2 regions of the Nocardioides sp. YIM 152588 genome follow, and region 2 is predicted to be linked to the other one. Evidence: predicted binding sites of a transcription regulator. Region 2 holds the regulator's gene; the other holds the start of a gene.
What was found. Region 2 encodes HrcA, which represses chaperone genes, less so after heat shock. Its sites were predicted from a motif close to TTGGCACTCGNNNNNNNCGAGTGCCAA; they were not measured.
Positions count from the first base shown of each region.

Region 1 (15,646 bases), on a different contig from region 2:
GGCCAACGCCGCTCGGCTGGTCGCCCACACCAAGGCGCCGCTGATCGCCGTGGTCAAGGCGGACGGCTACGGCCACGGCATGGTGGAGGCGGCCCGCGCGGCCAAGGACGGCGGCGCGTTCGCGCTGGCGGTGGCCGCCCCCGAGGAGGCGCTGGCGCTGCGCGAGGCGGGCCTGCCGGGGATGATCCTGTGCTGGCTCACCAACCCCGACACCGACTACAAGGCCTGCATCGCCGCCGGGCTCGACGTCACCGCCTACTCGGTCGCCGAGCTCGACGCCATCGCCGAGGCGGCGGCCGCCGCCCCGGCCCCGGCCTCCGGCGGGGAGCGGGCCCGGGTCCAGCTCAAGGTGGACACCGGGCTGACCCGCGGCGGTGCCCCGCGCTCGGAGTGGGAGGCGCTCTTCGCCCGCGCCCGCCGCGGCGAGCAGGAGGGGTCGTGGCGGATCACCGGCGTCTGGTCGCACTTCGCCTGCTCCGACGACCCCGACCACCCGGCGAACGACGAGCAGGAGCGCGCCTTCCGCGAGGCGCTCGCGCAGGCGGGCGCGGCCGGCCTGGACCCCGAGATCACCCACCTGTCGAACTCCGCCGCTGCGATCCTGCGCCCGTCGGCCCGCTTCACCGCGGTCCGGTGCGGGATCGCGCTCTACGGCCTGGACCCCGCACCGGGGCACACCCCGGACATCGGGCTGCGGCCGGCGATGACCGTCCGCGCCCCGCTGGTCATGGTCAAGGACGCCGAACCGGGCGCGGGCGTCTCCTACGGCCACCTGTGGCGGGCCGAGCGCGAGACGACCCTCGGCCTCATCCCGTTGGGCTACGGTGACGGCATCCCGCGGCACGCCTCCTCCCCGGACCCCGCCACCGCCGCCGAGGTCCTGGTCGCCGGACGCCGACGTCCGATCCGCGGGCGGGTCTGCATGGACCAGTTCGTGGTCGACCTCGACGGCGACCGCCCGCCCGTCGGCGCCGAGGTGGTCCTGTTCGGGCCCGGCGACGACGGCGAGCCGACCGCGCAGGACTGGGCCGAGGCGTGCGGCACCATCAACTACGAGATCGTCACCCGGATCGGAGGACGCATGTCCCGGACCTACGACGACAGCGGCGACACCTTCGTGCACACCCCGACCGTCCACACCCCGGCCCGGCACGGGAGCCAGGGATGAGCGTCCGCGGCAGGATCCTCACCTCGGTCGCCGGGGCGCTCGGCGTCGCGGCCGTCGGCACCGCCCTCGGGGTGGCCCGCGAGCAGCGCCAGATCAGCCGCCGCGCCGGCGAGGAGATCCCGTTCGGCTCGCTCCGCTCGGAGCCGATCACGGTCGTCGCCGACGACGGCGTGCCGCTGCACGTCGAGGTCGACGACGTGGGCGAGGAGCTCTCCAGCGGCCTGTTCCGCCGCGGTCGGGGCAGCCGGCCGCCGGTGACGGTGGTCTTCGTGCACGGCTACTGCCTGCAGATGGACTGCTGGCACTTCCAGCGGGCGGCGTACCGCGGCCTCGTCCGCTCGGTCTACTACGACCAGCGCTCCCACGGCCGCTCCGGCAAGTCCGCCCGGGAGAACGCCACCTTCGACCAGCTCGGCCGCGACCTCAAGGCCGTGATCGACGCGGTCGTGCCGGACGGCCCGGTGGTGCTCGTCGGGCACTCGATGGGTGGGATGTCGATCATCGCCCTCGCCGAGCAGTACCCGGAGATGATCGGCGAGAAGGTGGTCGGCGTCGGGCTGATCTCCACCACCGCCGGCGGCCTGGACCCGGGCCGGCTGCTGCTGCCGCTGGTGCCCGCCCGGCTCAGCGGCCCGTTCAGCCACCGCGCGGTCAGCACGCTGCAGCGCCGCCACCGCCACGTCGACGGCCTGCGCCGCCTCGGCCGGATGGTCGCGACCGTCGCCACGGACAAGCTGGCGTTCGGTGCCGAGGTCCCGCAGGGGTACGTCGAGTTCGTCGACGACATGCTGTCGGCGACGTCGTTCGAGGTGATCGCCGACTTCTTCCCGCACTTCGCCGGCCTGGACAAGTTCCACCTGATCGAGCTGTTCGGGAGGGTGCCCACCTCGATCATCTGCGGCACCGACGACAGGCTCACGTCGATCGGCCACGCCCGGAAGCTGCACAGCCGCATCCCCGGCTCGCGGCTCCTGGAGTGCGAGGGCGCGGGGCACATGGTGATCCTGGAGTGCCACGACCTCGTCAACGCCGAGCTGGACCAGCTGATCACCGCGGCCACGGCGGTGCCGACCCGGTGAGCGCGGCAGAGACCGGCCAGGCCCGCCCCGAGCCTGCCGAGGTGACCGTCCGCGCCGTCGGCCCCGAGGCCGCGCACGAGGTGCTGGCGGTGGTCCATGCCGCCTTCGCCGGACGGCCGGTGCTGGACCCGCCCACCGACGCCCTGAGCGAGGACCTGGACTCGCTGGCCACCAAGCTCTCCCACGCCGGCGGCCTGCTCGCCGAGATCGACGGCCGGCCGGTCGCCGCGGTGGTCCTCGACCCCGACGGCGCAGACCCCGACGGCACCGACCCCGCGGCGGGCCGCGACCGCACGGTCTACCTGCGCCGCTTCGGGGTGATCCCCGACGCCCAGGGCCACGGCGTCGCCCACCGGCTGGTCGACGCGGCCGTCGACCACGTCGCGCGCCACCTGCCGCGTGCCGAGCGCCTGGTCGTGCTGGCCCGCGAGGAGCTGCCGCGCACCGTCGCCTTCTGGCGCGGCTGCGGCTTCGTCGAGTTCGAGCGGCACGAGCCGTACATCGAGCTCGGCCGCGCCGTCCCGCGGCGGTACGACGTCCCGACGGCCGAGTCGATGCGCGAGCTCGCCGAGGGGCTGGCCGGGGTGCTGCGCGCCGGCGACGTGCTGGTGCTCACCGGCGAGCTGGGTGCGGGCAAGACCACCTTCACCCAGGGCCTGGGCGCGGGTCTCGGCGTGCGTGGCGGGGTCACCTCGCCGACGTTCGTGATCGCCCGGGTGCACCCGTCGCTGCGCGGAGGCCCGGCGCTGGTGCACGTCGACGCCTACCGGCTGCACGGCGCCCCCGAGCTCGACGACCTCGACCTCGACACCGACCTCGACCAGGCCGTCACCGTCGTCGAGTGGGGGGAGGGGCTGGCCGAGGCGCTGACCGACTCCCCGCTGCAGGTCCGGATCGCCCGGACGCTGGCGGCGACCGAGGCCGACCCCGAGGACGACCCGCGGGTGGTCGAGGTCGTGGCCTCCGGCCCCCGCTGGGCGGGCGTCCGCCTGCCACGCCGCTAGCGGCCGCAGGGCGCTACGCTCGACGGGTGCTGCTCGCCTTCGACACCGCCTCCCCGACGGTGACCGTCGCGGTCCACGACGGCAGCGACGTCGTCGCCGAGCTGGCCGGCGAGTCCGGCATGCGCCACGGCGAGGAGCTCGCTCCGCTGATCGACCGCGCGCTGCGCCGGGCCGGGGTGGTGCCCGCGGACCTGTCCGCGATCGCGGTCGGCGTCGGCCCCGGCCCGTTCACCGGCCTGCGCGTCGGCCTGGTCACCGCCCGGACCCTGGGCCACGTGCTCCAGGTCCCGGTGCACGGCGTGTGCAGCCTCGACGTGCTCGCGATCCACGCGGTGGCCGCCGCGGTCGTCGACTCCCCGTTCCAGGTCGCCACCGACGCGCGCCGCAAGGAGGTCTACCTGGCCTCCTACGACGAGCGCGCCCGCCGGGTCGACGGCCCGGTCGTGGAGCGCCCCGCCGTCGTCGCGACCGACGCGCCGGTGGTGGGCGAGGGCGCGGCGCTCTACCCCGACGCCTTCCCGAACGCCCGCGGCCCGCTGCGCCCGTCGGCCGGGTACCTGGCCCGCGCCGTGGTCGGGGAGTACGCCGAGATCCTCGACCCCGAGCCGCTCTACCTGCGCCGGCCCGATGCGGAGATCCCGCGCGCGCCGAAGCCGGTCTCGTGACGGGGCTGGTCTCGTGACGGGGCCGGGCGACCCGGTCCGGGTGCGCCCGGCCGGCCCCGGCGACCTCGACGCCGTCGTGGCGCTGGAGGCGGAGGGCTTCGCCGGGGACGCCTGGTCGCCCACCCTCGTCGCGGACGGCCTCGGCGGCGGCGTCCCGACGGTCGGCTACCTCGTCGTCGAGGACGGCGACGGGGTCCAGGGGTACGCCGTGGTGAGCGTGGTCGGCGAGGACGCCGAGCTGCAGCGGATCGTGACCGCCTCCGGGCGGCGGCGGACCGGCCTCGGGCGGAGCGTGCTGGCCGCCGTACGCGAGCACGCCGCCGCCGGCGGCGCCGACCGGCTGTTGCTGGAGGTCCGCGAGGACAACGCGGCGGCGCTGGCCCTGTACGCCGCCGACGGGTTCACCGAGATCGCGCGCCGCAGGCGCTACTACCGCGACGGCGCGACGGCCGTCATCCTCGAACGACACCTGGACGGTCCGCCCGACGACGCTGGGGCGACCGGCACAATGGAGGCGTGAGCATGCGTGACGAGCCGCTGGTGCTCGGTATCGAGACGTCCTGCGACGAGACCGGCGTCGGCATCGTCCGCGGCCACACGCTGCTCGCGGACGCCGTGGCGAGCAGCGTCGAGGAGCACGCCCGCTTCGGCGGCGTGGTGCCGGAGGTGGCCAGCCGGGCGCACCTGGAGGCGATGGTGCCGACCATCGACCGGGCCTGCGAGACCGCCGGCATCGCCCTGGCCGACGTCGACGCGATCGCGGTCACCCACGGCCCCGGCCTGGCCGGCGCGCTGCTGGTCGGCGTGGCCAGCGCGAAGGCGCTCGCGCTCGGCCTCGGCAAGCCGCTCTACGGCGTCAACCACCTCGCCTCCCACGTCGCGGTCGACCAGCTCGAGCACGGTCCGCTGCCCGAGCCGTGCCTGGCGCTGCTGGTCTCCGGCGGCCACTCCAGCCTGCTCCGGGTCACCGACATCACCGGCGACCACGGTGACGGTGCCGGGGTGGACCCGATGGGCGCGACGATCGACGACGCGGCGGGGGAGGCCTTCGACAAGGTCGCCCGTCTGCTCGGGCTGCCGTTCCCGGGCGGCCCGCACATCGACCGCGCGGCCCGCGAGGGCGACAGCGTGGCGATCGACTTCCCGCGCGGCCTGACCAGCCGCCGCGACCTGGAGCGGCACCGCTTCGACTTCTCGTTCTCGGGTCTCAAGACCGCGGTGGCGCGGTGGGTCGAGGCGCGCGAGCGCTCCGGCGAGCCGGTGCCGGTCGCCGACGTCGCGGCGTCGTTCCAGGAGGCCGTCTGCGACGTGCTGGTGCGCAAGGCGCTGGACGCCGCGCAGGCCGACGGGATCGAGGACCTCATGATCGGCGGCGGCGTCGCCGCGAACTCCCGGCTGCGTGCGATGGCGGAGGAGCGGGCCGCGAAGGTCGGGGTCCGGGTGCGGGTGCCGCGGCCGGGGCTGTGCACCGACAACGGGGCGATGGTCGCCGCGCTCGGCTCGACGATGGTGGCCCGCGGGCGGACGCCGTCCTCGTTGGGCCTGCCGGCCGACTCGAGCCTCCCCGTCACGGACGTTCTCGCCAGCTGATCCCGTTTCACCGCATGAGCGAATGTTTACCTTAAGGCAACGTTCGGTCGTTAGATTGGTCCAGCCCACCCCGTCGGCGTCCAAGCCCGTGGCGCCACCCACCAGGAGGATCCATGCAGCAGGTCAAGGCCGTCGTCGCACGCGCGAAGGGCGCCCCGGTCGAGCTCACCACCATCAACGTCCCCGACCCCGGTCCGGGCGAGGCGGTGGTGAAGATCCAGGCGTGCGGGGTGTGCCACACCGACCTGCACTACCGGGAGGGCGGGATCAACGACGAGTTCCCGTTCCTGCTCGGCCACGAGGCCGCGGGCATCGTGGAGTCCGTGGGTGACGGCGTCACCGAGGTCGCCCCGGGTGACTTCGTGGTGCTCAACTGGCGCGCCGTCTGCGGCGAGTGCCGCGCGTGCAAGCGCGGCGACCTGCAGTACTGCTTCGCCACCCACAACGCGACGCAGAAGATGACGCTGGAGGATGGCACCGAGCTCTCCCCGGCGCTGGGCATCGGCGCGTTCGCGGAGAAGACGCTGGTCGCCGCCGGCCAGTGCACCAAGGTCGACGCCTCGGCCCGCCCGGCCGCCGTCGGCCTGCTCGGCTGCGGCGTGATGGCCGGCATCGGCGCCGCGATCAACACCGGCGCGGTGACCCGCGGCAAGTCGGTCGCCGTGATCGGCTGCGGCGGCGTCGGCGTCGCGGCGATCGCCGGCTCCGCGCTGGCCGGGGCGAGCCCGATCATCGCCGTCGACATCGACCCCAAGAAGCTCGAGGCCGCCAAGAACCTCGGCGCCACCCACACCGTGGACTCCTCGCAGGTCGACGCCGTCGAGGAGATCAAGCGGATCTGCGCCGAGACCTACGAGGGCGCCGACGGTGCCGACGTCGTGGTCGAGGCCGTCGGGCGCCCCGAGACCTGGAAGCAGGCCTTCTACGCCCGCGATCTGGCCGGCACCGTCGTCCTCGTCGGCGTGCCGACGCCGGACATGAAGGTCCCCGACCTGCCGCTGATCGACGTCTTCGGCCGCGGCGGCGCCCTGAAGTCCAGCTGGTACGGCGACTGCCTGCCCAGCCGGGACTTCCCGATGCTGGTGGACCTCTACCAGCAGGGCCGCCTCGACCTGGACGCCTTCGTCACCGAGGAGATCGGCATCGAGGACGTGGAGGCCGCCTTCGGTCGGATGCACCACGGCGACGTGCTGCGCTCGGTGGTCGTCCTCTGATGGGCGCTGCGACCGGACTCCGCGTCGACCACGCCGTCACCAGCGGCACCTTCAGCCTCGACGGCGAGACCTTCGACGTCGACAACAACATCTGGGTCGTCGGCGACGACACCGAGTGCGTCGTGATCGACGCGCCGCACTCGGTCGAGGACATCCTGGCCGTGGTGGGGGAGCGGACGGTCAAGGCGATCGTGCTGACCCACGCCCACGACGACCACTGCCGGATGGCGCCGCCGCTGCGCGCGGCGGCCAACGGCGGCTCGGGCGCCCCGATCATGCTGCACCCCGACGACCGCCCGCTGTGGGAGCTGACCCACGGCGGTCCGGACGACGAGGACGCCACGCTGTGGGACCTCGACCTGGCCGACGGCCAGGAGATCTCGGTCGGCGGCACGACCCTGACGGTGATCCACACCCCGGGCCACGCCCCGGGCGCTGTGTGCCTCTACTCGGCGGACCTGGGCGCCGTCTTCACCGGCGACACGCTCTTCCACGGCGGCCCCGGCGCCACCGGCCGCTCGTTCAGCGACCGGCCGACGCTCGAGGCGTCCATCCGCGCCTCGCTGTTCGACCTGCCGGCCGACACGGTCGTGCACACCGGGCACGGCGACGACACCACCATCGGCGCGGAGGCCGACGCGCTGGGTCGCTGAGCCCGCTGTCTCGGTGCCGGGTCGTGTGCCTGAGGCATCGGCATAGGCGGGTCTCAGGCACACGACCCGCGGCACGCGGCGCCCGATGCCTCCCCGCACGACCAGCACCAGCACCAGCACCAGCAGCAACACCAGCGGCCCCGGCCGCCCGAGTGATCGGGCGACCGGGGCCGCTGCGCGTGGTGCCGCCGGGGCCGTGTCAGGCCCGGGCCGGCTCCTCGACGGGCTCCTCCGGCTCGGCCGGCGCCTTCTCGTCCCCGTGGCCGGGCCACCAGGCGGCGTGCCCGATCAGGGCGGTCAGCGCCGGGGTGAAGAACATCGCCATCACGAACGCCGCCACGAAGATGCCGAACGAGAGCGCGAAGCCCATCGACACGATCAGCGTGTTGCCACCCAGCATCAGCGACGCGAACGTGCCGGCGAGGATGACGCCCGCGGCAGCGATCGTCGGACCGGCGTGCTTGATCGCCTCGGCGGCCGCCGCCCGCGGGTCCTTGCCCTCGCGGGCCTCCTCACGCAGCCGCGCGATCATCAGGATGTTGTAGTCGGTGCCCAGCGCCGTCACGAACAGGTAGATGTAGATCGGCAGCATGAAGATCAGGCCCGGCTCGCCCTGGACGTGCTGGAACACGATCACGGTCGCACCCAGGGTCGCGGCGAAGCCGAGGCCGACCGCCGCCATCAGGTACCAGGGCGCCACCAGGCTGCGCAGCAGCAGCGCCAGGATCAGCATGATCACGATCGCCGCGACCGGGAAGACGACCTTGTAGTCGCGCACCATCGCCTGCTGCAGGTCGGCGAAGATCGACGGGGTGCCGCCGACGTACGCCTCGGTGCCCGCGGGGGCGGCCGAGTGCGCGAGGTCGCGGATCGGCCCCTTGGTCAGCTCCAGCGCCTCGTCGGACGAGGGGTCGACGTCCAGGATCAGCGAGATCTGGGCCGTGGTCCCGTCGTCGGAGACCAGTGCCGGCGCGACCTGTGCGACGCCCTCGGCCCCGGCCAGGGCCTCGCCGTACGCCGCCAGCTCCTGCTCGTCCAGGGTGCCCTCGTCGGCCCGCACCAGCACCGGCACCGGGTCCGAGGTGCCCGCGGCGAAGTGGTCGAGGTAGGTGGCCTGCGCCTGGCTGGACTCGAGGTCGTCGGGAACGCTGGAGCTGAAGTCGAACGACGGGGAGAAGCCGAGCGCGAAGACCGCGAGCGCGGCCATCACGAGGCCGGAGGCGGTGGCGTAGAGGCCGGGGCGGCGGGCCAGGCCCTGGCCCCGGGCCGCGAACCGGGCCGCCTCGGGCTCGACCTTCCACTTCTTCGACGGCCAGAACAGGGCCCGGCCGAGCACGGTGACCACGGCCGGGACCAGGGTCAGTGCGGCCACGAGCGTCACCGCGACGGCGATCGCCAGCGCGGGCCCGATCGCCTTGAAGATGCCGAGCGAGCTCAGCACCAGCGCGAGGAACGCCACGATCACCGCGCCACCGGCGGAGGCGATGGCCTCACCGGCCCGCTCCAGGGCGTAGACCACGGCGCCCGGGGTGTCGGCGACCTGGCGCATCCGCTCCCGGTACCGGAAGAGGAAGAACAGGATGTAGTCGGTGCCGATGCCGTAGAGGACGACCACGAGGATCGTCTCGATCGAGGAGTCCGCCTTGAGGTCGAAGATCTCGTTCGCCCAGGAGATCATCCCGGTCGCGACGAACGAGACGATGGTGACCACGACCACCGGCAGCAGGCAGATGATCACGCTGCGGAAGATGATCGCGAGCAGCGTGACGATCAGGACGATCGTCGCGATGCCGACGATCGCCAGGGTCTGCTCGCTCGACTCCTGGGAGTCGAGGCCCTGCAGCACGGGACCGCCGGACTGCACCTTCAGGTCGCTGTCGGCGACCAGGTCGTCGAGGTCGCCGCGCAGCTCCTTGCCGTCCTCGACCGCCTGCGGGTCGTAGCCGGTGGCGCCGTCGGCGAGGCCGACGATGCCCAGCGCGACCTGGCCGTCGGCGGAGAGGTTGGGCTGGCCCTGCTCGTTCACGACGAAGACCTGCGGCAGGAAGGTCTCGGTCCTCAGCTGCGGGCCGAGCTCCTCGGCGACCCGGGCCACCTCGGCCTGGTCCTCCTCGGTCAGCGGCTCCCCGTCCTCGCGCTCGAAGACCAGGATCGCGGCCGGCGTGATCGCGGCCGGGAACTTCTCGGCCTGCAGGGTCATGGCCTGGATCGACTCGTAGTGGTCGGGCAGGAAGTCCGACTCCTCCGAGGTGGTCTGCAGGGCAGGGGCGAGGGAGACGACGGCGACGGCGAGCGCCACCCACGCGCCGATCACGTACCAGGGATGACGGGAGATGAACCGTCCTAGAGCTTTGAACACGGGGGAGAACGCTAGCGGGGCCGGCCGACCGAACCGTGCCATTTTCGGTTGCGATCCGGTGACGCCTCCCTCAGAGCGGCTCGACCAGCAGCGCGGTGCCGGCCCCGAAGACCCGGGTCAGCACGATCGTCGCCGGCACGTCCCCGGTCAGCGCGAGCCGCTTGCGCAGCTGGTCCGGGACCACGTCGACGCCGCGCTTCTTGATCGTCAGGGTGCCGACCCCCCGCGAGCGCAGCGCGGCCTTGAGCTGCTTCTCCCGGTACGGCAGCTCCTCGAGCACCCGGTAGCCGCGGGCGAACGGGGTGCGGAACGGCTCGTCGGAGGTCACGTAGGCGATGTGCGGGTCGACCAGGCTGCCGCCCACCCCGGCCGCGACCGCGGTCACCAGGCCCGCGCGGATCACCGCGCCGTCGGGCTCGTAGAGGTAGTCGCCGACCGGGCGCACCCCGACCACGCCCGGACCGGGGTCCTCCTCGTCGGTGATCGTGGCCAGGCCTCCCTCGCCGATGACCGTGGCCCGGCGCGACACCGTGGCGGTGCGCCCGCCCCACAGCGCCGCCTCCTTGACCTCGCCCCGGTCGCTGACCCACTCGGCCTCGACGCCGGCCGGGATCAGGTCGTGGGGGATCCCCGGCGCGACCTTGACGCAGGAGTCGCGGCGCAGCAGGTCCTCGGCCCAGGACCACGGCGGCGACCAGTCCTCGGCGCGCCAGGTGCGACCGGCGCCGGTGCGGCGTGCGGGGTCGGCGAAGGCGAGGTCGAACGGCGCGTGGCTGACCGTGGTGGCGTCGGCCACCTGGACCGCACCGCCGAGGCCCAGCGCGGCCAGGTTGGCCTCGGCGACCGCGACGCGGACCGGGTCCAGGTCGACGCCGGCCACCACGAGGCCGGCCCGTGCGGCGGCGATCATGTCGCCGCCGATCCCGCAGCCGAGGTCGATCAGCGTGTGCGCCCCGAACGCGGCGTACCGGCCCGCGCGATGCGCGGCGACCGTCCACCGCGTGGCCTGCTCGAGGGCGTCCGGGGTGAAGTACATCCGCGCGGCGAGGTCGCCGAACTTCGCCTCCGCGGCGGCCCGCAGCTCGACCTGCGTCAGCACGGCCGCCGCCTGCTCGGCGGTGGCGGAGCGGCGCAGGTCGGTGTTGACGCGCAGCTCCTGCTCGCCCGCGGCGATGGCCTCCGTCGCGGTGGCGAGGAGCGCCTGCCCGTCGTCGGTCAGCAGCCACCGGAACGCGTCGAGATCCACGCGGCCATCCTGTCAGCATCCCTCGGGGACGGGCCTCTCTGGCACTCGTTGGCAGTGAGTGCTAGTTTCTTCGTTGGCACTCTCCTAGCGAGTGTGCCAGTGCTTGTGAAGGAGCGCGACCCCCGCGACGGCGTGCCCCATCCCAAGCCCCAACGTGGGAGGGCCCCGCCCTCCGTTCCAAGTCAGACAACTTCTCAGCAGAGAAAGAGGTCGATCCCGTGTCGATCAACATCAAGCCCCTCGAGGACCGCATCGTCGTCAAGCCCCTCGACGCCGAGCAGACCACGGCTTCGGGCCTGGTCATCCCCGACACCGCCAAGGAGAAGCCGCAGGAGGGCGAGGTCCTCGCGGTGGGCGCCGGTCGCTGGAACGAGGACGGCGACGAGCGCATCCCCGTCGACGTCGCGGTGGGTGACAAGGTCATCTACAGCAAGTACGGCGGCACCGAGGTCAAGTACGCCGGCCAGGAGTACCTCATCCTGTCCGCCCGCGACGTGCTGGCTGTCGTTTCCTGATTTCCGATCCGGGTCGTGTGCCTCTGACATCGCTGTGACGCGGTGACGGGCACACGACCCGTTTCGCTTTCCTTCGAAGGAGAAGAAATGCCGAAGATCCTGGAGTTCGACGAGAGCGCCCGCCGGTCGTTGGAGCGCGGCGTCGACGCGCTCGCGAACACCGTCAAGGTCACGCTCGGCCCCAAGGGCCGCTACGTCGTCCTCGACAAGCAGTGGGGCGCCCCCACGATCACCAACGACGGTGTCACCGTGGCCCGCGACGTCGAGCTGGACGACCCGTTCGAGAACCTCGGTGCCCAGCTCACCAAGGAGGTCGCGACCAAGACCAACGACATCGCCGGCGACGGTACGACGACCGCGACCGTGCTGGCCCAGGCGATGGTCCACGAGGGCCTGCGCGCCGTGGCCGCCGGCTCGAACCCGATGGGCATCAAGCGGGGCATGGACGCCGCGGCCCAGGCCGTCTCCGACGCGCTGCTCGCCTCCGCCCGCGAGGTCGAGTCCCGCGAGGACATGGCGTCGGTGGCGACCATCTCGAGCCGCGACTCGCACATCGGCGACCTGCTCGCCGAGTCCTTCGACAAGGTCGGCAAGGACGGCGTGATCACGGTCGAGGAGTCCAACACCATGGGCACCGAGCTCGAGTTCACCGAGGGCATGCAGTTCGACAAGGGCTACCTGTCGGCGTACTTCGTGACCGACCAGGAGCGCATGGAGGCCGTCCTCGACGACCCGTACATCCTCCTGCACCAGGGCAAGATCTCCTCGATCCAGGAGCTGCTGCCCCTGCTGGAGAAGGTCATCGCCGCGGGCAAGCCGCTGTTCATCCTCGCCGAGGACGTCGAGGGCGAGGCGCTCTCGACCCTGGTCGTCAACAAGATCCGCGGCACCTTCAACGCCGTCGCGGTGAAGAGCCCGGCCTTCGGCGACCGCCGCAAGGCGATGATGCAGGACATCGCGATCCTGACCGGCGGCACCGTGGTCGCCCCCGAGGTCGGCCTCAAGCTCGACCAGGTCGGCCTCGAGGTGCTGGGCCAGGCCCGCCGCGTCGTGGTCACCAAGGACAACACCACGATCATCGAGGGCGCCGGCGACCACGACGCCGTCGAGGGTCGCGTCGCCCAGATCAAGGCCGAGGTCGAGAACACCGACTCCGACTGGGACCGCGAGAAGCTCCAGGAGCGCCTCGCGAAGCTCGCCGGCGGCGTGTGCGTGATCAAGGTCGGCGCCGCCACCGAGGTGGAGCTGAAGGAGAAGAAGCACCGGATCGAGGACGCGGTCTCCGCGACCCGCGCCGCCATCGAGGAGGGCATCGTCCCCGGCGGCGGCTCCGCGCTGGTGCACGCCGTCTCCGCGCTCGAGGACGACCTGGGCCTGACCGGCGACGAGGCCGCCGGCGTGCGGATCGTCCGCAAGGCAGCCGACGAGCCGCTGCGCTGGATCGCCGAGAACGGCGGCGTGAACGGCTACGTGGTGATCTCCAAGGTCCGCGAGGCCGGCGTCGGCAACGGCTACAACGCCGCCACCGACGAGTACGGCGACCTGGTCGCCCAGGGCGTCCTGGACCCGGTCAAGGTCACCCGCTCCGCGCTGGTCAACGCCACCTCGATCGCGGGCATGCTGCTCACGACCGAGACCCTGGTGGTCGACAAGCCTGAGGAGGAGGAGCCCGAGGCGGCCGGTCACGGCCACGGGCACGGTCACGGCCACTGATCCCGGCTGAGCCTGCTCCCTGAGCAACGCGAAGGCCCCCGCTCCTCGAGGAGCGGGGGCCTTCGTCGTGCGCGAGCCGGTGTGCACCGGCCGCGGGGCTCGGTCAGCGGGTGTGGCCGGCCTCGCCGCCGCCGATGTAGCGGGCCTTGGGCAGGCCCTGGGCCTCGGTGAGCTGCGAGGTGAGGTGGGCGATCAGCGTGGCGTCGAGGATGGAGTGGAAGGTGCCGTCGTCGTTGAAGTTGACGTTGGAGCCCTGGACGACGAAGAGCACCGTGGTGTCCTCGGTGTTCGTCTCGGGCACGGCGAGGGTGTGCACGGAGGCGCCGGGCTCGTAGAGGTAGGAGCCGGCGGTCTGCGGCTGGTCGGCGTACTCGAGGTAGTGCCAGGAGCCCGAGAGGGTGTACGCGTCGACCGCGCCGGTGTGGTAGTGCAGCGGGATGGTGGCGCCGGGGGCGAAGGTGGCCAGCACGACCCACACGCCGTTCTCGAGGTCGAGACGCAGCGGCTTGAAGTGCACGCCGGGGCCGAGGGCGTCCTTGATGAGCGCCTCGTTCTCGGTGTTGATCGTCAGCAGCTCGCCCTGGGGGAGCGCGACCAGCGGCAGCTGGGCGCCGGTGATGGTCTGGGCGGGGCCGGGGGCGGTCGGGTTGATGACGGGCATTGCTTCTCCTTGGTCGGGGACCGGTGGATCCGGTGCTGGGTGGCCGGTTCTTCCGGACACCTGTGACGGTAGTCACCGTGACGTGGGTCATACTTGACGTCGTGCGACATCGTTTTGACATTGTGCGACATCGCCCGGGGTGCGGCGCGTGGTGATGATTAAGGCCAGCTCCCTGACCGGGTACGCCGAGCTGGTGGCCGAGCGGGGCGGCGACCCCGCGGCGCTGCTGCGCGCCGTGGGCCTGCGGCCCCGGATGCTCGACGATCCCGACGCGTTCATCGCCTACCGCTCCCTGGCCCAGGCCATGGAGCTGGCCGCCTCGACGCTGGCGGACCCGTTCTTCGGGCTGGAGCTCGGCAGCCGCCAGGGGCTGGACATCCTGGGGCCGATCGCCGTGATCGCCCAGCACTCGCCGACCGTCGGCGCCGCACTCGACGACATCGCGCGCTACCTGGTCGCCTACAGCCCGGCGATCGCGATCGCGGTCGTGCCGGCCTCCGCGACGGTCGCCCGGTTCGAGTTCGAGATCACCGCCACCGAGGTCGGCCCCGTCGCCCAGGCCTACGACCTCAGCCTCGCGGTGGCGCTGCAGAGCTTCCGGATCCTGGCCGGGGAGCGGTTCACGCCGGCCCGGGTGCTGCTGCCGCACGCGCCCGTCGTCCCGCCGGCGGCGTACCGCGAGCGGATCGGGTGCCCGGTTCTCTTCGACCAGGACGTCTGCGGGTTCGAGTTCGACGCCGGCCTGCTGGAGCGGCACCTGGCCACCGACGACCCGCGGGTACGGCGTCTGGCGGTCGACTACCTCAGCGGGATCGGCACCCCTGCCGCCGAGCGGCTCGAGGACCGGGTCCGGCTCCTGGTCGGCCGCACGCTCGCGGCCGGGCACTTCTCGATCGAGGCCACCGCGGGCCACCTGGCGCTGCACCCGCGCACCCTGCAGCGGCGCCTGGCCGCGGACGGGCTCCGGTTCGCCGATCTCGTCGACGACGTCCGGCAGGAGACGGCGCGGCGCTACCTGGCCGAGTCCGGCCTCCAGCTGGGGCAGATCTCGGCCCTGCTGGGCTACAGCGAGCAGTCGGCGTTCAGCCGCGCGTGCGTGCGCTGGTTCGGGGACCCGCCGCGGGCCGTCCGGAGGCGCCTCGCGCGGTCTGCCGACGGCGATCGGGACAAGGTCCCGCCGGTCCCGGGCGTCTAGGCGTTCCGCGGAAACATTGGCGGTCGCCTCGCGTGACGCTCCTCCGGCATAGTGATGCCATGTTGTGGCGTGTGCGTGCCGATCTGCCGGATCGGCCGGGGACCCTGGCCGGGCTGGCCGCAGCCTGCGGCGACGCCGGGGCCGACATCAAGCGGGTCCAGATCTTCCCCGACGGCGACCGGGTCACCGACGAGCTGGTGCTCGGCACGCCCGAGGGCTGGGGCGCCGAGCAGATCGAGGCGCTGGTCACCAGCGCGGGTGGCACCGAGGTGACCGTGATGCGCTGCGGCCCCGCGGCGATGGACGACCAGCCCACCCGCTACGTCAACGCGGTCCGGGCGATCATCGCCGAGCCCGCCAGCTTCCCCGACGTCGCCGCACACCTCTTCGATGCCGACATCGCGCTGGCCGGCGCCGACGCCGACGTGCTGGAGATGATCATCGGCCCGACCACCAGCATTCAGATCCGTCGTACGCCGCCGTTCACGTCCGTCGAGCGGGCGCGCGCGGCAGCGCTCGCCGAGCTCGTCGGCGAGGTGCTCGGCGCGGCGTCCCCGCCGGCGCCCGCGCGGGGCAGCGGCGGG
Region 1 covers NZ_JBEGDJ010000006.1:15,067-30,712, forward strand. The annotation lists gene alr (alanine racemase) at 1-1,168, shown strand, start outside; gene ABLM29_RS05045 (alpha/beta fold hydrolase) at 1,165-2,247, shown strand; gene tsaE (tRNA (adenosine(37)-N6)-threonylcarbamoyltransferase complex ATPase subunit type 1 TsaE) at 2,244-3,251, shown strand; gene tsaB (tRNA (adenosine(37)-N6)-threonylcarbamoyltransferase complex dimerization subunit type 1 TsaB) at 3,278-3,916, shown strand; gene rimI (ribosomal protein S18-alanine N-acetyltransferase) at 3,930-4,436, shown strand; gene tsaD (tRNA (adenosine(37)-N6)-threonylcarbamoyltransferase complex transferase subunit TsaD) at 4,439-5,506, shown strand; gene ABLM29_RS05070 (S-(hydroxymethyl)mycothiol dehydrogenase) at 5,620-6,720, shown strand; gene ABLM29_RS05075 (MBL fold metallo-hydrolase) at 6,720-7,373, shown strand; gene ABLM29_RS05080 (MMPL family transporter) at 7,573-9,732, opposite strand; gene ABLM29_RS05085 (THUMP-like domain-containing protein) at 9,803-10,978, opposite strand; gene groES (co-chaperone GroES) at 11,197-11,493, shown strand; gene groL (chaperonin GroEL) at 11,581-13,206, shown strand; gene ABLM29_RS05100 (2,4'-dihydroxyacetophenone dioxygenase family protein) at 13,310-13,867, opposite strand; gene ABLM29_RS05105 (AraC family transcriptional regulator) at 14,022-15,062, shown strand; gene ABLM29_RS05110 (GNAT family N-acetyltransferase) at 15,134-15,646, shown strand, end outside.
Region 1: groES (co-chaperone GroES) is a predicted target of HrcA. The motif match lies at 11,052-11,078, and genes of this name have one in related genera.

Region 2 (15,646 bases):
GTCGACCATGTCGTGCAGCGCGTCGTAGAGCGGACGCAGGTACGGGTCGATCTTCTCGCTCAGCGTGCCCGGCAGGAAGCCGAGCTTCTCCCCCGCCTCGACGGCCGGGCGGGACAGGATGATCCGGTTGACCTGCTTGGCCTGGAGCGCCTGGACCGCCTTGGCCATCGCCAGGTAGGTCTTTCCGGTGCCGGCCGGGCCGATGCCGAAGGTGATCGTGTGCTGGTCGATCGTCTCCACGTAGCGCTTCTGGTTGAGCGTCTTCGGCCGGATCGAGCGACCGCGGTTGGAGAGGATGTTGAGGCTCAGCACGTCGGCGGGGCGCTCGTCGGAGGCGTGCTGCTGGCGCAGCATCCCGGCCACCCGCTCGACGGTCTCGGGGCTCAGGCCCTGGCCGGTGCGCAGGATCGCGACGAGCTCGTCGAGCAGCCGCTCGGCGAGCACGACCTCGTCGGGAGCGCCGCTCAGGGTGACCCGGTTGCCGCGCACGTGGACGTCGACGGGGAAGGCGCGCTCCAGCTGGACGAGGTGCTCGTCACCGGGACCGAACAGGCTGACCATGTCGATGCTGTTGGGCACCACCACGGTGTGGCGGGTGCCGGAGTGGCGGGACGGGGCGTGTTGGTCGGTCATCCGGTCTTTCTGCGGTGCGGCGGAAGGGTGCTCCCATGCTACGGGAGGGGCCCCCTCCCGTCCCACCGAGAAAGCCCTCCGCGGTTCAGCCGGCCGCGAACGGCAGGTCGCCCCCGGCCAGCAGGTGCACGTGGGCGTGGAAGACCGTCTGCCCGGCGCCCGCCCCGGTGTTGAAGACCAGCCGGTAGTCGTCGTACCCCTCGGCGATGGCGACCTCGCGGGCGACCGTGATCAGGTCGGCGGTCGCGGCCGGGTTCGACGCGGCGATGGCGGCCGCGTTCGGCTGGTGCTCGCGCGGCACCACCAGCACGTGCAGGGGCGCCTTCGGGGCGATGTCGCGGAACGCCACGGTCCGCTCACCGGTGTGCACCACGTCGGCGGGGATCTGGCCGGCGACGATCTTGCAGAACAGGCAGCTCTCGTCGAAGGTCTCGTCGGAAGTCACGGGACCAGCCTCCCAGACGCGCCGCACCGGGGGCCACGCCGTGTCAACCACTGGCGTCCCTCGTTCGTGTGACTAGCGTGGCTCTTCATGCAGCGGTTCCCGTTCCCGGCCCCGGGGTGGGGTACGCCGTGAGCCGGGACGACCACGCCGAGGCCGACGCCGCGGTGGAGGAGCTCTACCGGCGGCACTGGGACCGCATGGTCCGCCTCTCCTACCTGCTCGTCCACGACGAGGGGCAGGCCGAGGAGATCGTCCAGGACGCGCTGGTCGCGGTGCACGAGCGCTGGGACCGGCTCGACGACACGGACCACGCGGCGGCGTACCTGCGCCAGGCAGTGGTGAACCGGTCGCGCTCGGCGCTGCGGCACCGCTCGGTGGTGCAGCGGTTCCTGGAGCGGCAGACCGACGCCGCGGACACGCCCGGCGCGGACCAGCCGGTGCTGGCCGGCGACGAGCGCCGCCGTGTCCTGGCCGCCCTCGCCGAGCTGCCCCGCCGGCAGCGCGAGGTGCTGGTGCTGCGCTACTACCTCGACCTCTCCGAGGCCGAGATCGCCGCGACGCTGGGCATCAGCCGCGGCGCAGTGAAGAGCCATGCCTCCCGCGGGTCCGCGGCGCTGCGGACCGTACTGAGCCGTCTCGGGCCTGATGTGAGGGGAACCTGACCATGCCCGACCGTCCCGACCTCCCGCCGGCCGGGGACCAGCCCCCCGAGGACCTCCGCGCCGCGCTCCACGACGCGGCCGCCGGCATCGAGCCCCCTGACCGGCTGGGCGAGATCCGGCGCCGCACCGCCCCCGGTCACCGGCGCGCCCGCACCCGGTGGCTGTCGATCGCGCTCGGCGCCGGACTGGCCACCGCGGCGGTCGTCGCCGTCGGCCTGGCCCTGGGCACCCTGCTCGGGGGCAGCGCGCCCGTGACCGGGAACGGACCGGCGTCCCCGCCCACCACGGACGGCGTCGTCGTCGCCGGCGGGGACGGGGACACCGCCGCGCTGTACTTCATCGCCGACACCGCGACCGGCCCACGGCTGTTCCGGGAGTTCGCCACGGTGCCCGGGGCGGGCGACGCGGCGGACGCCGGCGGCGCGGAGGGCGCGGACGGCGGGTCGGATGACTCGGCGGTGGTCCTCGCCGCCCTGGACGCCCTCACCGCCGAGAACGGCCCCCTCGACCCGGACTACCGCACCCTGTGGCCTGCCGACTCCTTCGCCGCCGCCGAGGTCGACGGCGACACGATCGTGGTCGACCTCGGCGCGGAGGCCCTCCGGCGTCCGCCGCAGATCTCCCGCGGGGAGGCGCGACTGGGCCTCCAGCAGGTCGTCTACACGGCCGAGGCCGCGGCGGGACGCGCCGTACCCGTCGCCTTCACGTTCGGGGGCGCCCCGGCGGATACCGTGCTGGGCGTGCCCACGGAGGGAGCAGTCGCCCGCGACCGGCAGTACGCGGTGACCGCGCCGGTCGGCGTCAGCGACCCCACCGAGGGCCAGCGGCTCGACGCCGACCTGACGGCGCGCGGCACGCTCGCCGAGTACGTGCGCACCGTCCGGTGGACGCTGACCGCCCCCGGCGGCGAGGTCGTCGCCCGGGGCCGCGCCGAACTGCTCGACGCCGGCGAGGGCGGTACCACCGACCACGCCCGGGGCTGGCAGACGCCGCCGATCGACGTCAGCGGGTTGCCCGCCGGCGAGTACGTCTTCGAGGCGTCGGCCCGCTCGGTCGGCCAGACCACCGACCGCCCGGGGCTCTTCAGCGACGACCGCACCGTCGTCATCCCCTGACCGCCCGCTCCCGACACCGACACGGAGGACAAGCCATGCGCCGACCCCATCCCCGCCACCGGATGCGCCGCGCGATCCCGACCCTGGCGGTCGCCGCCCTCGCGCTGGGCGGCCTCGCCGGCTGCGGCGACGACGGGACGAGCGACGCCGAGGACACCGCGAGCGACACCGCCAGCGCCACCGCCAGCGACACCGCGTCGGCACCGGCGAGCGAGGCCACGGACGGCGCCGAGGCGGCCGGAGAGCTGCTGGTGACGCCGTTCTACGTCGGCGAGACCCCGCACGGCCCGCGCCTCTTCCGCGAGCTCCACGCGGGTGTCGCCGCGACGGACGTGGTCGGCTTCCTGATGGACGGCCCGGAGGATCCCGACTACGCGACCCTGGTCCCGGCCGGCAGCCTGGTCGACGGCACCGGGCTGGCCGGCGCCGGGACCGACGGCGCCTACACGGTCGAGATCGCCGACGCCTCGTGGACCGAGCGCCCCGCCGGGATGAGTGCGGCCGAGGCGAAGCTCGCCGTGCAGCAGCTGGTGTGGACGCTGCAGACCGTGCAGACCGGCGAGGACTACGACCCGACGGCCATCAGCGCCGCGCCGGTCGAGTTCCTGCTCGACGGCGAGCAGGTCGACTACCTCGGCGTACCCAGCGGGGCGGAGGCGCAGAAGGAGCTGAACGTGCTCGCGCTGGTCAACGTGATCACCGGCCTGGACGAGCCGCTCTCCGGCGACAGCGCCACCGTGGGCGGTGTGGCCAGCTCGTTCGAGGCGACGGTGCCGTGGCAGGTGCTCGACGCCGACGGCGCCGACGTCACCGACTCCTTCGCCACCGCCGAGGGCTGGCTGGACCACCTCTACCCGTGGTCGGCCGACCTGGACCTGTCGGTGCTGGAGCCGGGCGAGTACACGTTCGTCGCCGCCACCGCGGACCCCTCCGACGGCGAGGGCCCCGGCCCGACCGTCGACACGAAGGCGTTCACCGTGGAGTAGCGCGGTGCGCGGGCGCCGCGTCACATGGATTCTTGTCGGGTTGAGCGCCAGGAAGCGACCAGGATCCATGTGACGCGGCCACGGATCAGCCCCCGGCGGCGCCCCAGCGGCGGGTGCGGGCGAGCAGCGCCGCGGCGGCGGCGACGCCGGCGGTCGAGGTGCGCAGCACCTCGGTGCCCAGCCGGCAGGCGACCGCTCCGGCGGCGACGAAGCGGGCCACCTCGTCCTCGGTGAGGCCGCCCTCGGGGCCGACCACGAGCAGGATCTCGCCGAGCTCGGGCTCGGCGACCGCGGCCAGCGGCTCCTCCGCGTCCTCGTGCAGCACCACCGCGAGGTCGGCGGCGGCGATCAGCTCGGTCACCGTCACGGAGGTGGCCAACGGCTCGACCACGGGGTGCCAGGCGCGGCGCGCCTGCTTGGCAGCCTCGCGCGCGGTGGCCGCCCACTTGGCGTGCGACTTCGTCGCGCGCTCGCCCTTCCAGACGGCGACGCTGCGGCTGGCGGCCCAGGGCACGATCCGCCCGGCGCCGATCTCGGTCAGCACCTCGACGGCCAGCTCGCCCCGGTCCCCCTTCGGCAGCGCCTGCACCACCGTCAGCCGCGGCATCGGCTCGGTGTGGTCGACGACCTCGGTGACGGTGACGTCGAAGGCGCGCTTGGCGGTCTGGGCGACCTCGCCGGTGACCACCCGGCCGAGGCCGTCGGTCAGCAGCACCGACTCCCCCACCCGGAGCCGCCGGACCACGACCGCGTGGTGCGCCTCGTCCCCGTCGACGGTGACGACGGCGCCCACCTCGACCCCGTCCAGGGTCCGCACCAGGTGCTGGGGCAGGGTCATCGGCGCGGGGTCCGTCGGCGGCTCAGTGGGCGGAGAACGCGTCGCGGAACCGGCCGAAGAAGCCCTTGTGCGTCGGGCGGACGTTGCCGGTCGGCTGCTCCTCGTCGCGCAGCTGGGCGAGCTCGCGGAGCAGCTCCTGCTGGCGGGCGTCGAGCTTGGTCGGGGTCTCCACGGCGACGCTGACCACCAGGTCGCCCCGGCCGCCGCGCAGGCCCGGTACGCCGCGGCCGCGCAGCGAGACCTCGTGGCCGGACTGGGTGCCCGCGGGCACCTCGAGCTCGAACTCGGTCTCCACGCCGGAGCCCGCGCCCTGCTCGAGGTCGGCCTCCAGCGTCGGCAGCGTCAGCGTGGTGCCCAGCGCCGCGGCGGTCATCGGCACCGAGACCGTGCAGTGGAGGTCGCCGCCGTGCCGGGTGAAGGTGTCGTGCGGCGCGACGTGGATCTCGACGTACAGGTCGCCGGCGGGGCCACCGCCGGGGCCGACCTCGCCCTGCTCGGTGAGCTGGACGCGGGTGCCGGTGTCGACGCCGGCGGGGATCTTGACGGTCAGCGTGCGGCGGGATCGGACCCGGCCGTCGCCGGCGCAGTCGCGGCAGGGGTCGGGGATGACGGAGCCGTAGCCGCGGCAGGCGGGGCAGGGGCGCAGGGTCCGGATCTCGCCGAGGAAGGAGCGCTGCACGTGGGCGACCTCGCCCTGGCCGTGGCAGGTCTCGCAAGCGACCGGCTTGCTGCCCGGCGCCGCACCCTCGCCGCCGCAGGTGGTGCAGCGCACGGCGGTGTCCACCTTGATCTCGCGGGCCACGCCGAACGCGGCCTCCGCCAGCTCCACCTCGAGCCGGATCAGGGCGTCCTGGCCGCGGCGCACCCGGGAGCGCGGGCCGCGCCCGCCACCGCCGGCCCCGCCCTGGCCGCCGAAGAAGGCGTCCATGATGTCGGTGAAGGAGAAGCCGGCGCCCTGGCCGCCGAAGCCGCCGCCGAACGGGTCGCCGCCGCGGTCGTAGGCCGCGCGCTTCTGCGGGTCGGAGAGGACCTCGTACGCGGCCGAGACCTGCTTGAAGCGCTCCTGGCTCTCCGGGTCCGGGTTGACGTCCGGGTGCAGCTGGCGGGCCAGCTTGCGGTAGGCCTTCTTCAGGGTGGCGTCGTCGGCGTCCCGGTCGACGCCGAGGAGCTCGTAGAGGTCCTGGGACACGATCTGGTTTCTTCCTTCAGCTCTCGTCGAGGATCCGCGACACGTAGCGCGCGACGGCGCGCACGGTCGCGATCGTGGTCGGGTAGTCCATCCGGGTCGGGCCGACGACACCGAGCGAGGCGAGGCCGTCGCCGGGGCCGTAGCCGGAGGCGACGACGCTGGTCGAGGCCAGCTCCTCCACCGGCCCCTCGGCCCCGATCCGGACCGTGACGGTGTCGCCGGTGGTCGCCTCGCCGAGGAGCTTGAGGAGCACCACCTGCTCCTCCAGCGCCTCCAGCAGCGGCCGGATCGCGCTGTCGAAGCTGCCGCCGAAGCGCGCGAGATTGGCGGTGCCGCCGACCACGATCCGCTCGTCGGAGCGGTGGTCGCTCATCGCCTCGACCAGGGTCGGCACCGCGGCCACGGTGGCTGCGTCGGGCCGCTCCTCGTCGGTCAGCAGGTCGGTCAGCGCGGCCGCCGCGTCGGCGATGGTCTCGCCGACGGCCGCGAGGTTCAGCCGGGTCCGCAGCCGCGACAGCCCGTCGTCCGAGATGGCCTCCGCCAGCTCGACGACCCGCTGCTCGACCCGTCCCGTGCTGAGGATCAGGACGACCAGCAGCCGCGTGCTGGTCATCGCCACCACCTCGATGTGACGCACCGTCGAGCGGGACAGCACCGGGTACTGCACCACGGCGACCTGCCGGGTCAGCTGGGCGAGCAGCCGGACCGAACGGTGGACGACGTCGTCCAGGTCGACGGCCCCGTCGAGGAAGGTCGTGATCGCGCGGCGCTCGGCGGTGCTCATCGGCCGGACCGTGGTCAGCCGGTCGACGAACAGCCGGTAGCCCTTGTCCGTGGGCACGCGCCCCGCGCTGGTGTGCGGCTGGGCCAGGTAGCCCGCCTCCTCCAGCGCCGCCATGTCGTTGCGGATCGTCGCGGGCGAGACGTTGAGGCCGTGGCGCTCGACCAGCGCCTTGGAACCGACCGGCTCCTCGGTGGCGACGTAGTCCTCCACGATCGCCCGGAGCACGGCGAGCCTGCGGTCCTCCTGCATGCCCACCTCCTGATTCCCTGCGTGTACGAGCTCCCGGACCGAACGCCGGGCAGCACCGCCCCGCGCCTCGCGACGCCTGGCACTCCGCCCGGATGAGTGCCAATCCTAGCGCCGGCGCCGAGCAGGGCCACCTCGGCGCCGCGCGAGACACCTCTGGCCCGGTCGTCGAATGTCGTTTAGGTTAGCCTCACCTTATTGATCAGGAGGCACCGTGACCGCCCACGACACGACCCACCACGTCGACGCCGCCAGGCTCGCCGGCCTGGCACGCAGCATCCTCTCCTGCCCCGCGGACGCGGACCTGCGTGTCGACGGCACCGACGCCACCACCCCCGTCCCGGTCTCGGGCACCGGCGACGGGGAGCACCTGACCCTGCAGGAGTCCGACGGCCGGCCGGTGCTCACCTGCCCGCCCGCCGCGCCGCTCGCCCGCGCCGCCGGCGAGGGTCGCGGGGCCGTCCTCACCCTGACCAGCGGTCTCGGCAGGCCCGGCTCCCCCGATCGCCGCGTCGTGCTCACGCTCACCGGCCGGCTCGAGGACGCCGGCACCGAGCCGTGCCCGTGCTGCGCCGAGCCGCGCACGGCCGCGGTCCTGCACCCGCAGCTCGTGCTGCTCACCCGGCACGACGAGCACGGGACCGGCCTGCGGACCCGCGTGCCGCTCCGGGCGTTCTGGTCGCCGGCCCACGAGCTCAACCGCGGCCTCCTCCAACGCACCGCGGAGCACGCCAACGACTGCCACCAGGGCGAGCTGCGGGTCGCGGCCGCCGCCCTCGCGGTCAGCCGACCGGGCGCCGTCGCCGGCGCCACGCTGAGCGACCTGTCCCCCGACGGCCTCACGCTGACCTGGGTCGACGCCGCGGGCGCGCACCAGCGCTCCCTGCCGTTCCCCCGCGCCGCCCGCGGCCCCCGGGACCTGGGCGAGCTGATCCGCGACCGCCTGCACCCCGGGATCTGCTGACCGCCCACCGCCCGGCCGCGCCGACACCGGCCCGCACGCCACGCCGGCCCCGTACGCCACGCCGGCCCCGTACGGTGTCCCGGTGAGGTTCACCGAGGTCGCCGACCGGGTCTGGGTCGCCCGCTACCCCTGGTTCGACGTCAACGTCACGGCCGTCGGCGGGTCCGACGGGGTGGTCGTCGTCGACACCCACTCCTCCGACGCCGCGGCGCGGGAGGTGGTCGCGGACGTCCGCGCGCTCGGCGCGGGCGACGTGCGCGCCCTGGTCAACACGCACGAGCACTTCGACCACGTCCTCGGCAACAACGCGTTCCGGGAGGCGTACGGCGACATCCCGATCCACGCCCACGAGGAGGCCGCCGCCCGCACGCCGGCGGCGGTACGCCGGATCCAGGCGGACGCCGCGCGGCGCGGCACGCTGCCGGGCGAGGACGAGGGGGCGTGGGTCGGCCTGCGGGCCACCCCCGTCGTCCCGGCCGACCGGACGTTCTCCAGCGCCGCGGTGATCGACCTCGGCGACCGGTTCCTGGAGCTGCTCCACCCGGGCCGCGGGCACACCGGCGGCGACCTCGTGGTCCGGGTGCCCGACGCCGACGTGCTGCTCGCCGGCGACCTCGTCGAGGAGTCCGGGCCGCCCGCGCTCGGCGACGACTGCTACCCGATGGACTGGCCGTACACGCTCGACCTCGCGCTCGGGCTCACCACGACGGCCACGGTGGTCGTGCCGGGGCACGGCGCCCCCGTCGACCGGCGGTTCGTCGAGGACCAGCGGGACCTGCTCGGCGCCGTCGCCGAGACCATCCGCGAGCTCGCCGCCGGCGGCGTGCCGGAGGCCGAGGCGCTCGACGCCGGGGAGTGGCCGTTGCCGCGGGAGGTGCTCGCCGACGCCGTCCGGCGCGGCTACGCGCAGCTACCGCCCGCGCGGCGCACGCTGCCGATGGCCTGATCCCGCACGCCCGATCCCGCACGCCTGAGCGCGAGTCGGCAGAAGGTTTCTGCCGACTCGCGGGAAGGGCGTCAGCAGCCGGCGATCCGGGCCAGCGCCTCGCCGACCGTCAGCCGACCGTAGGTCTGGGTCAGCGTCCCGCCCGACGCCCGCTCGGCGTGCTCGCGCGCGGCGGCGGCGCGGAACCCGGTCGCCACCTCGCTCTGGCGCCGCTCGACGAGGTCGACCCAGCGCAGGATGTCCGCCGGCACGGACGGGCCGGGCAGGGCGCCGCGCTCGCCGTCGAGGACGGCCTCGCGCAGCGCCAGCGCGCTGGCCAACGGGTGCAGGGTCGCGGTGAGGTTCTCGGTGGCCCGCGGATCGGTGGTGGCCAGCCGGACGTCGGGGCGCGCCACGTCGCCGCTCGCCCCGTAGCGGAAGCAGGAGCGCAGCCGGTCGATCGCCGACGCCTCCTCCGCCCACGTGCTGGGACCGTCGCGGAACGCGGCGGGATCCCCGGCCGGCCCGTCGGGCAGCGCCAGCCGGGTGATCGCGTGCGCGTTGACCGCCTCCAGCAGCGCCAGCGGGTCGCCCGCGGGCAGCCGCACCTCCCGGCGGGGCGGCCAGAAGTCGAAGTGGCTGAAGTCGCCGTGGGGGCCGCCGACGTGGAACAGGTAGACGTCCGGGTAGGTCGCCCGCCGGGTCCGGCGCTCGGGGCACACCTCGTAGAAGAGCGCGATCGCGAGCTGGGTCAGCAGCCCCGCACCGAGGGCGCCGAGGGACTCGGTGACCACCACGCCGTACCGGTCCGAGGCCGTCCACCCCGGGAACAGGTCGTCCGCGCCCGCCTCCTCGCCGCCCAGAGTGACCGAGAACTGGTCGGGGAAGAGCTGGTCGGCGACGTGCACCCGGCGATGCTCCCCCAGCGCCGCGGCCGCGCTGTTGCGGCGCCGTGACGTCGGTGTGACGGACGCACCGGACGAATTCTCACCACCCGCCGAGCCGCCTCCGCCGGATCCGCCGCCCGGGGTGAGAGTGTCGTCGGTCGTGGCAGACCGATACGGCACCGATGTCCTGGCCGGCGACTGGAACGTCCCGAAGCGCGGTCGCGCGGTGGAGGCGCCCGCCGACCACGGGCTGGTGGTCGAGGAGGTGACCAGCGACTGGTGCGGCGAGATCGTCGCGGTCGACCGCGACCTGCACACCGTGACGCTCGAGGACCGGCGCCGCAAGCGGCGTACCTTCCCGCTCGGGCCGGGCTTCCTGCTCGAGGGGAGGCCGGTGATCCTGGTCGCGCCCGTCCGGCAGAAGGCGCCGGCCAAGCCGACCCGGACCGCGAGCGGCTCGATCGCCGTCCACGACGCGAAGGCGCGCGTCGCCCGGGCCAGCCGGATCTTCGTCGAGGGCCGCCACGACGCCGAGCTGGTGGAGAAGGTGTGGGGCGACGACCTGCGGATCGAGGGCGTCGTCGTGGAGTACCTCGGCGGCGTCGACGACCTCGCCGACCACCTGGTCGGATTCAAGCCGGGTCCGCAGCGGCGCGTCGGCGTGCTGGTGGACCACCTGGTCAAGGGCTCCAAGGAGTCCCGGATCGCCGAGGCGATCCGCCGCGGGCCGCACGGCAAGGACGTGGCGATCCTCGGCCACCCGTTCGTCGACATCTGGCAGGCGGTCAAGCCCGACCGGCTCGGGCTGCGCGAGTGGCCGACCATCCCCCGCAGCATCGAGTGGAAGAAGGGGATCTGCCAGCACCTGGGGTGGCCGCATCGCGACCAGGCCGACATCGCCCGGGCCTGGCAGCACATCCTGTCGAAGGTGCGGTCCTACGACGACCTGGAGCCGGCGCTGCTCGGCCGGGTCGAGGAGCTGATCGACTTCGTCACCGCATGACGCGGCCGTTGCCGTCGCGCACGGTGGTCGAGGCGAGGATCACGATGCCGTCGACGATGCCCCAGAGGATGAACAGCGGCGCCGTCAGGAAGCCGATGATCGCGCAGAACAGCACGTAGCTGCCGACCGCGCCGAGCAGCTGGCCGAGGCCGAGGGCCGTGTTCCCGGCGTAGAGCCGGCCGACGCCCGGGATCCCGACCAGCGACAGCATCAGCTGCAGCAGCCCCGCGGCGGTCTTCGACTTGTCCGAGATCGGCGCGCCGGTGACCGGGTCGACGCCGTACGGGTAGGCCGGCGAGGGGTGGCCGTACGGCGGGTACGCCGCCGGCTGGCCGTAGGGCTGGTACGGCGGCTCCGGCTCGGACGGCCTCTCGGGCGGCTCGCTCATGCACCGCATCGTAGGGCCGCCGGCCGGGTGCGTGCCGGGCGGCGCGGGTCAGCCGAGCAGCGTCCGCACGACGCCGTCGGCGAGCAGCCGCCCGCGCCGGGTCAGCACCAGCCGGTCCCCGCCGTGCGCGGCGGGGTCCTCGAGCAGCCCGTCGGCGACCAGGCCCCCGACCGTCTCCGGTGCCGGCACCGCGTCCAGCGGCAGACCCTCGCGCACCCGGACCTCGAGCAGCACCCGCTCCAGGCGCCGCGTCTCCGCGTCCAGCACCTCGCGGGCCTGCGCCGGGCTGCGACCGCCGTTCACCCGGTCGGCGTAGGCCACCGGGTGCTTGACGTTCCACCAGCGCACGCCGCCGACGTGGCTGTGGGCGCCCGGCCCGACGCCCCACCAGTCGCTGCCCGCCCAGTAGCCCAGGTTGTGCCGGCAGCGCGCGGCGTCGTCGCGCGCCCAGTTCGACACCTCGTACCAGCCCAGCCCGGCGGCGGTCAGCGCCTCGTCGGCCTGCACGTACTTGTCCGCCAGGTCGTCCTCGTCCGGCATCGGCAGCTCACCGCGCCGCACCCGGCGCGCCAGCGCGGTGCCGTCCTCGACGATCAGCGAGTACGCCGAGACGTGGTCGGGCTCGCAGGACAGCGCGGCGTCCAGGGAGGCCGCCCAGTCGCCGGCCGACTCCCCCGGGGTGCCGTAGATCAGGTCGAGGCTGACCTGCTCGAAGCCCGCGGCCCGGGCGGCGGCCACCACGCCGGGCACCCGCTCCGGGTCGTGGGTGCGGTCCAGCACCGCGAGCACGTGCCGGACGCTGGACTGCATCCCGAAGGAGACGCGCGTGAACCCGGCCGCCCGCAGCCGCTCCAGCCGGCCGAGGTCGACCGAGTCGGGGTTGGCCTCGGTGGTCACCTCGGCGCCCGGGGCCAGCCCGAACTCCTCGTCGACGGCGGCCAGCACCGCGCCCAGCGCCTCGGGCTCGAGCAGCGTCGGGGTGCCGCCACCGACGAAGACCGTCTCCACCGGCAGGTCGACCTCGCCCAGCACCTGCCGCGCGCGGCGTACCTCGGCGACGGCCTGGTCGGCGAAGGTCGCCCGGGAGACGCCGGGTCCCAGCTCCTCGGCCGTGTAGGTGTTGAAGTCGCAGTAGCCGCACCGCACCCTGCAGAACGGGACGTGCAGGTAGACGCCGAACGGGCGCCGGCCGACCTCGGCCAGCGCCGCTGCGGGGAGGGAGCCGTCGTCGGGGACGGGCTCCCCCTCGGGCAATGCGGACGGCACGCCCGCATCCTCACACGCGCGGGGCTACACGGGCACGTTGAGGCGCAGGGTGTAGCCCTCGTCGACCGACCCGGTCAGCCTGCCCATCTGCAGCGAGTAGCCGTCGCTGAAGATGCCGTCGGTGTCGAGGGTGACCCGGGAGAGGGTGTCCACCGACGCCTCGTAGCCCTCCGCCGTGCCGTAGACGGTGTCGCAGACGTCCTCGGGGAACGCGATCTGGGAGGTGCGCAGCTTGTTGCTGGCGCTCGTGGCGTCGTCGACCGAGCCGTAGACCTCGAAGTGCAGGTGCGGCCAGCGGCCCTCGTAGCAGGCGGGGAAGATGCTGGTGAAGGTAAGGGCGCCGTCGGCGTCGGCGACCTGCACCCCGCGCAGGTAGTTCTCGTCCTCGGCGCCCGCGGAGTAGAGGGAGTAGAGGCCGTCCCGGTCGCAGTGCCACAGGTAGACCGCCGCGCCCTCGTACGGCGTCATGCCGTCCGCGTCGTTGTCGTAGATCTTGAGCGCGATGGTGAGCGGCACGCCCGCCGCGACGCCGCCGGCGTCGCCGAAGCTGCGGGTGATGTCGGAGCGGACGATGCCGGACTCGGTCAGCACGTTGACGCCGTTGCTGCCGTCCCCGGGGTACGGACCGGCGGTCTCCTCGGGGATGTCGCCGTCGTCCAGGCCCTGCTGCGAGACGCCCATCCCACCGCCGTCGGGGCCGCCGCCCCGGCCGTCGGGACCACCGGGACCACCGGGACCACCGGGACCACCGCTCGGCGGGGCGCCCGCCGGGCCGCCGGTGGCGGACGCGCCGGACGACGCGCTCGTCGAGGTGTCGCTGCCGCAGCCGGCGACGAGGGCGACGCCCAGGCCGCCGGCGATGCCGAACAGCCCGCGGCGCCCCCACGACCTGCCCACCATCCCCTTCTCCCGGAGGGTGGGCAGGTCGTGGCTGAGGCCTTCGCGGTGCTCGTCGTGAGCGTCGTGCTGGTCCATGCGCGCAGCCTCGCGGCCGGACCTGTGTCGGCGCTGTGCGCCGGCTGTCAGCTGTAGAAGGAGTCGATCAGGTCCTTGTTGTTGTTCTCCACCACCGAGCGCTTGACCTTCAGCGACGGGGTGAGCTCACCGGACTCGATCGTGAGGTCGTGGTCGAGGAGCTTCCACTTCTTGATGGTCTCCCAGCGGTTGAGCTGGGCGTTGAGGGCGTCGACGTACTCCCCGACCATCGCCTGGACCTTCTCCGACCGCACCAGGTCGGTGTAGGAGGCACCGGCCATGTCGTTCTCGGCCGCCCACGCGGCCATCGCGTCGGGGTCGAGGGTGACCAGCGCGGAGACGAAGTTGCGCTCGGCGCCGAAGGCCATGAACTGGCTGGCGTAGGGGCACAGCGCCTTGAACTTCGCCTCGATCGCCGGCGGGGCGACGTACTTGCCGCCGGAGGTCTTGAAGAGCTCCTTGATCCGGCCGGTGATCCGCAGGAAGCCGTCCTCGTCCAGCTCGCCCTTGTCGCCGGTGCGCAGCCAGCCGTCCTGGGTGAACGCCTCGGCGGAGGCCTCGGGGCGGTTGTGGTAGCCGGCCATGATGTGCGGGCCGCGGAGCTGGACCTCGCCGTTGTCGCCGATCCGGACCTCGGCGCCCGGGAGCGCGGGGCCGACCGTGCCCATCTTGTAGTCCTTGGGGTGGTTGACCGTGGCGCCGGCGGCGTTCTCGGTCATGCCGTAGCCCTCGAGGATCAGCACGCCGGCGGCGTGGAACCAGCGGGCGATGTCGGGGTTGAGCGCGGCCGAGCCGGAGATGAAGAACTTCACCCGGCCGCCGAAGCGCTCGCGCACCTTGCTGAAGACCAGCTTGTCGAAGAGCCCGTGCTGCACCTTGAGCAGGAACGGGACCGGCTTGCCGGCGAGCGTCAGCTCGTCGACCGCGGTGCCGACCTCGAAGGCGCGGTTGAAGATCTTCTCCTTCAGGCCGCCCTCGGCCTGCTGCATCATCACGATCCGCGCGTGGGCCTTCTCGAAGATGCGCGGGGCTGCGCCCATGAACGTCGGCTTCACGACGCCCAGGTTGTCGACGATCTTGTCCACGCGGCCGTCGATCGCGGTCGCGAAGCCGCAGGCCATCTGCGCCGAGGTCAGCACCTTGCCGAAGACGTGGGCCATCGGCAGCCACAGGAACTGCAGGTCGTCCTCGTGCAGGATGTCCTGCGCCTTGATCGCCTCGCCCTCGTAGACCCAGGCGCGGTGCAGGGTGCGCACGCCCTTGGGCCGGCCGGTGGTGCCGGAGGTGTAGATCAGGGTCGCCAGCTGGTCGGCCGGGATCGACTTGGCGATGTCGTCGATCGCGGTCGGGTGCTCGGCCAGGTAGCCGTCGCCGAGCTCGGCGAGGGCGTCCAGCGAGAGCACGCCCTCGCCGTCGGCGTCGGCGTCGTCGAAGGAGACGACCTTGACGATCGCGGGGAGCTCGGCACGGTGCTCCTCGATCTTCTCCAGCTGCGAGGCGTCCTCGATGAAGACCACCCGGCACTCGGCGTCGCCGAGGATGAACGCCGCGTCGTCGGACTTCGTCGACGGGTAGACCGTGGTGGTGGCGCCGCCGGCGCACATCACGGCCAGGTCGGCCAGGACCCACTCGTAGCGGGTGTTGGAGGCGATGCCGACGCGCTGCTCGGACTCGATGCCGAGCGCGAGCAGGCCGGCCGCGAGCCGGCGTACCCGGTCGCCCGCCTGGCGCCAGGTGACGGACTCCCACGCCTCGCCGACCGGGAAGCGGAACGCCTCGGCGTCCGGGTTCACCTCCACGCGGTCGAGGAACTGCACGGCGCAGTTCTGCGGCATGTGGTCGATGAAGCTGGTGTCGTACGTGATGGCCATGACGCTCCCTGCGCGCGATGTCGTCTGTCCCGAGACCCGATGGATACGGGAGAGTAACCTAGATCACGCCGCGTCCGGGAGCGACGTCACCCCCCGCACGTTTCTTTGGTCGAACTGCCCAGCCCCTCTCGGTCACCCGCGCGCCAGGTAGTCGTCCATCACGCGCCGCGGCAGCTCGGCGAGGTCCTCGATCGCCGCCAGCTCCGGCAGGCGCGCGCGGTCCAGGTTGAGCGCGACGAAGAGGTCCACCACGGTGATGCCGTGCTCGGGGACCGACTCGACCTCGATCGCGGCGTCCGCCGCCACCTCCCCGGGCTCCAGCACGCGGAGGTAGGGGCCGGGCCGCAGTGCGGCGGTGAACCGCCGCACCCACTGGGTGTCGTCGTACCCCTGGTCGCCCATCCAGCCCTTGAAGACGTTGCAGGGCGTACGCACCGAGGCGACCTCCATCAGGGCCCCGCCGACCCGC
Region 2 covers NZ_JBEGDJ010000048.1:11,745-27,390, reverse strand. The annotation lists gene ABLM29_RS17940 (PhoH family protein) at 1-633, opposite strand, end outside; gene ABLM29_RS17935 (HIT domain-containing protein) at 719-1,078, opposite strand; gene ABLM29_RS17930 (SigE family RNA polymerase sigma factor) at 1,207-1,740, shown strand; gene ABLM29_RS17925 (GerMN domain-containing protein) at 1,743-2,855, shown strand; gene ABLM29_RS17920 (Gmad2 immunoglobulin-like domain-containing protein) at 2,891-3,841, shown strand; gene ABLM29_RS17915 (16S rRNA (uracil(1498)-N(3))-methyltransferase) at 3,927-4,679, opposite strand; gene dnaJ (molecular chaperone DnaJ) at 4,702-5,868, opposite strand; gene hrcA (heat-inducible transcriptional repressor HrcA) at 5,885-6,901, opposite strand; gene ABLM29_RS17900 (DUF2470 domain-containing protein) at 7,113-7,862, shown strand; gene ABLM29_RS17895 (MBL fold metallo-hydrolase) at 7,945-8,808, shown strand; gene ABLM29_RS17890 (hypothetical protein) at 8,880-9,695, opposite strand; gene ABLM29_RS17885 (DUF3097 domain-containing protein) at 9,835-10,677, shown strand; gene ABLM29_RS17880 (hypothetical protein) at 10,667-11,065, opposite strand; gene hemW (radical SAM family heme chaperone HemW) at 11,114-12,331, opposite strand; gene ABLM29_RS17870 (dioxygenase family protein) at 12,356-13,306, opposite strand; gene ABLM29_RS17865 (AMP-dependent synthetase/ligase) at 13,354-15,177, opposite strand; gene ABLM29_RS17860 (MOSC domain-containing protein) at 15,310-15,646, opposite strand, start outside.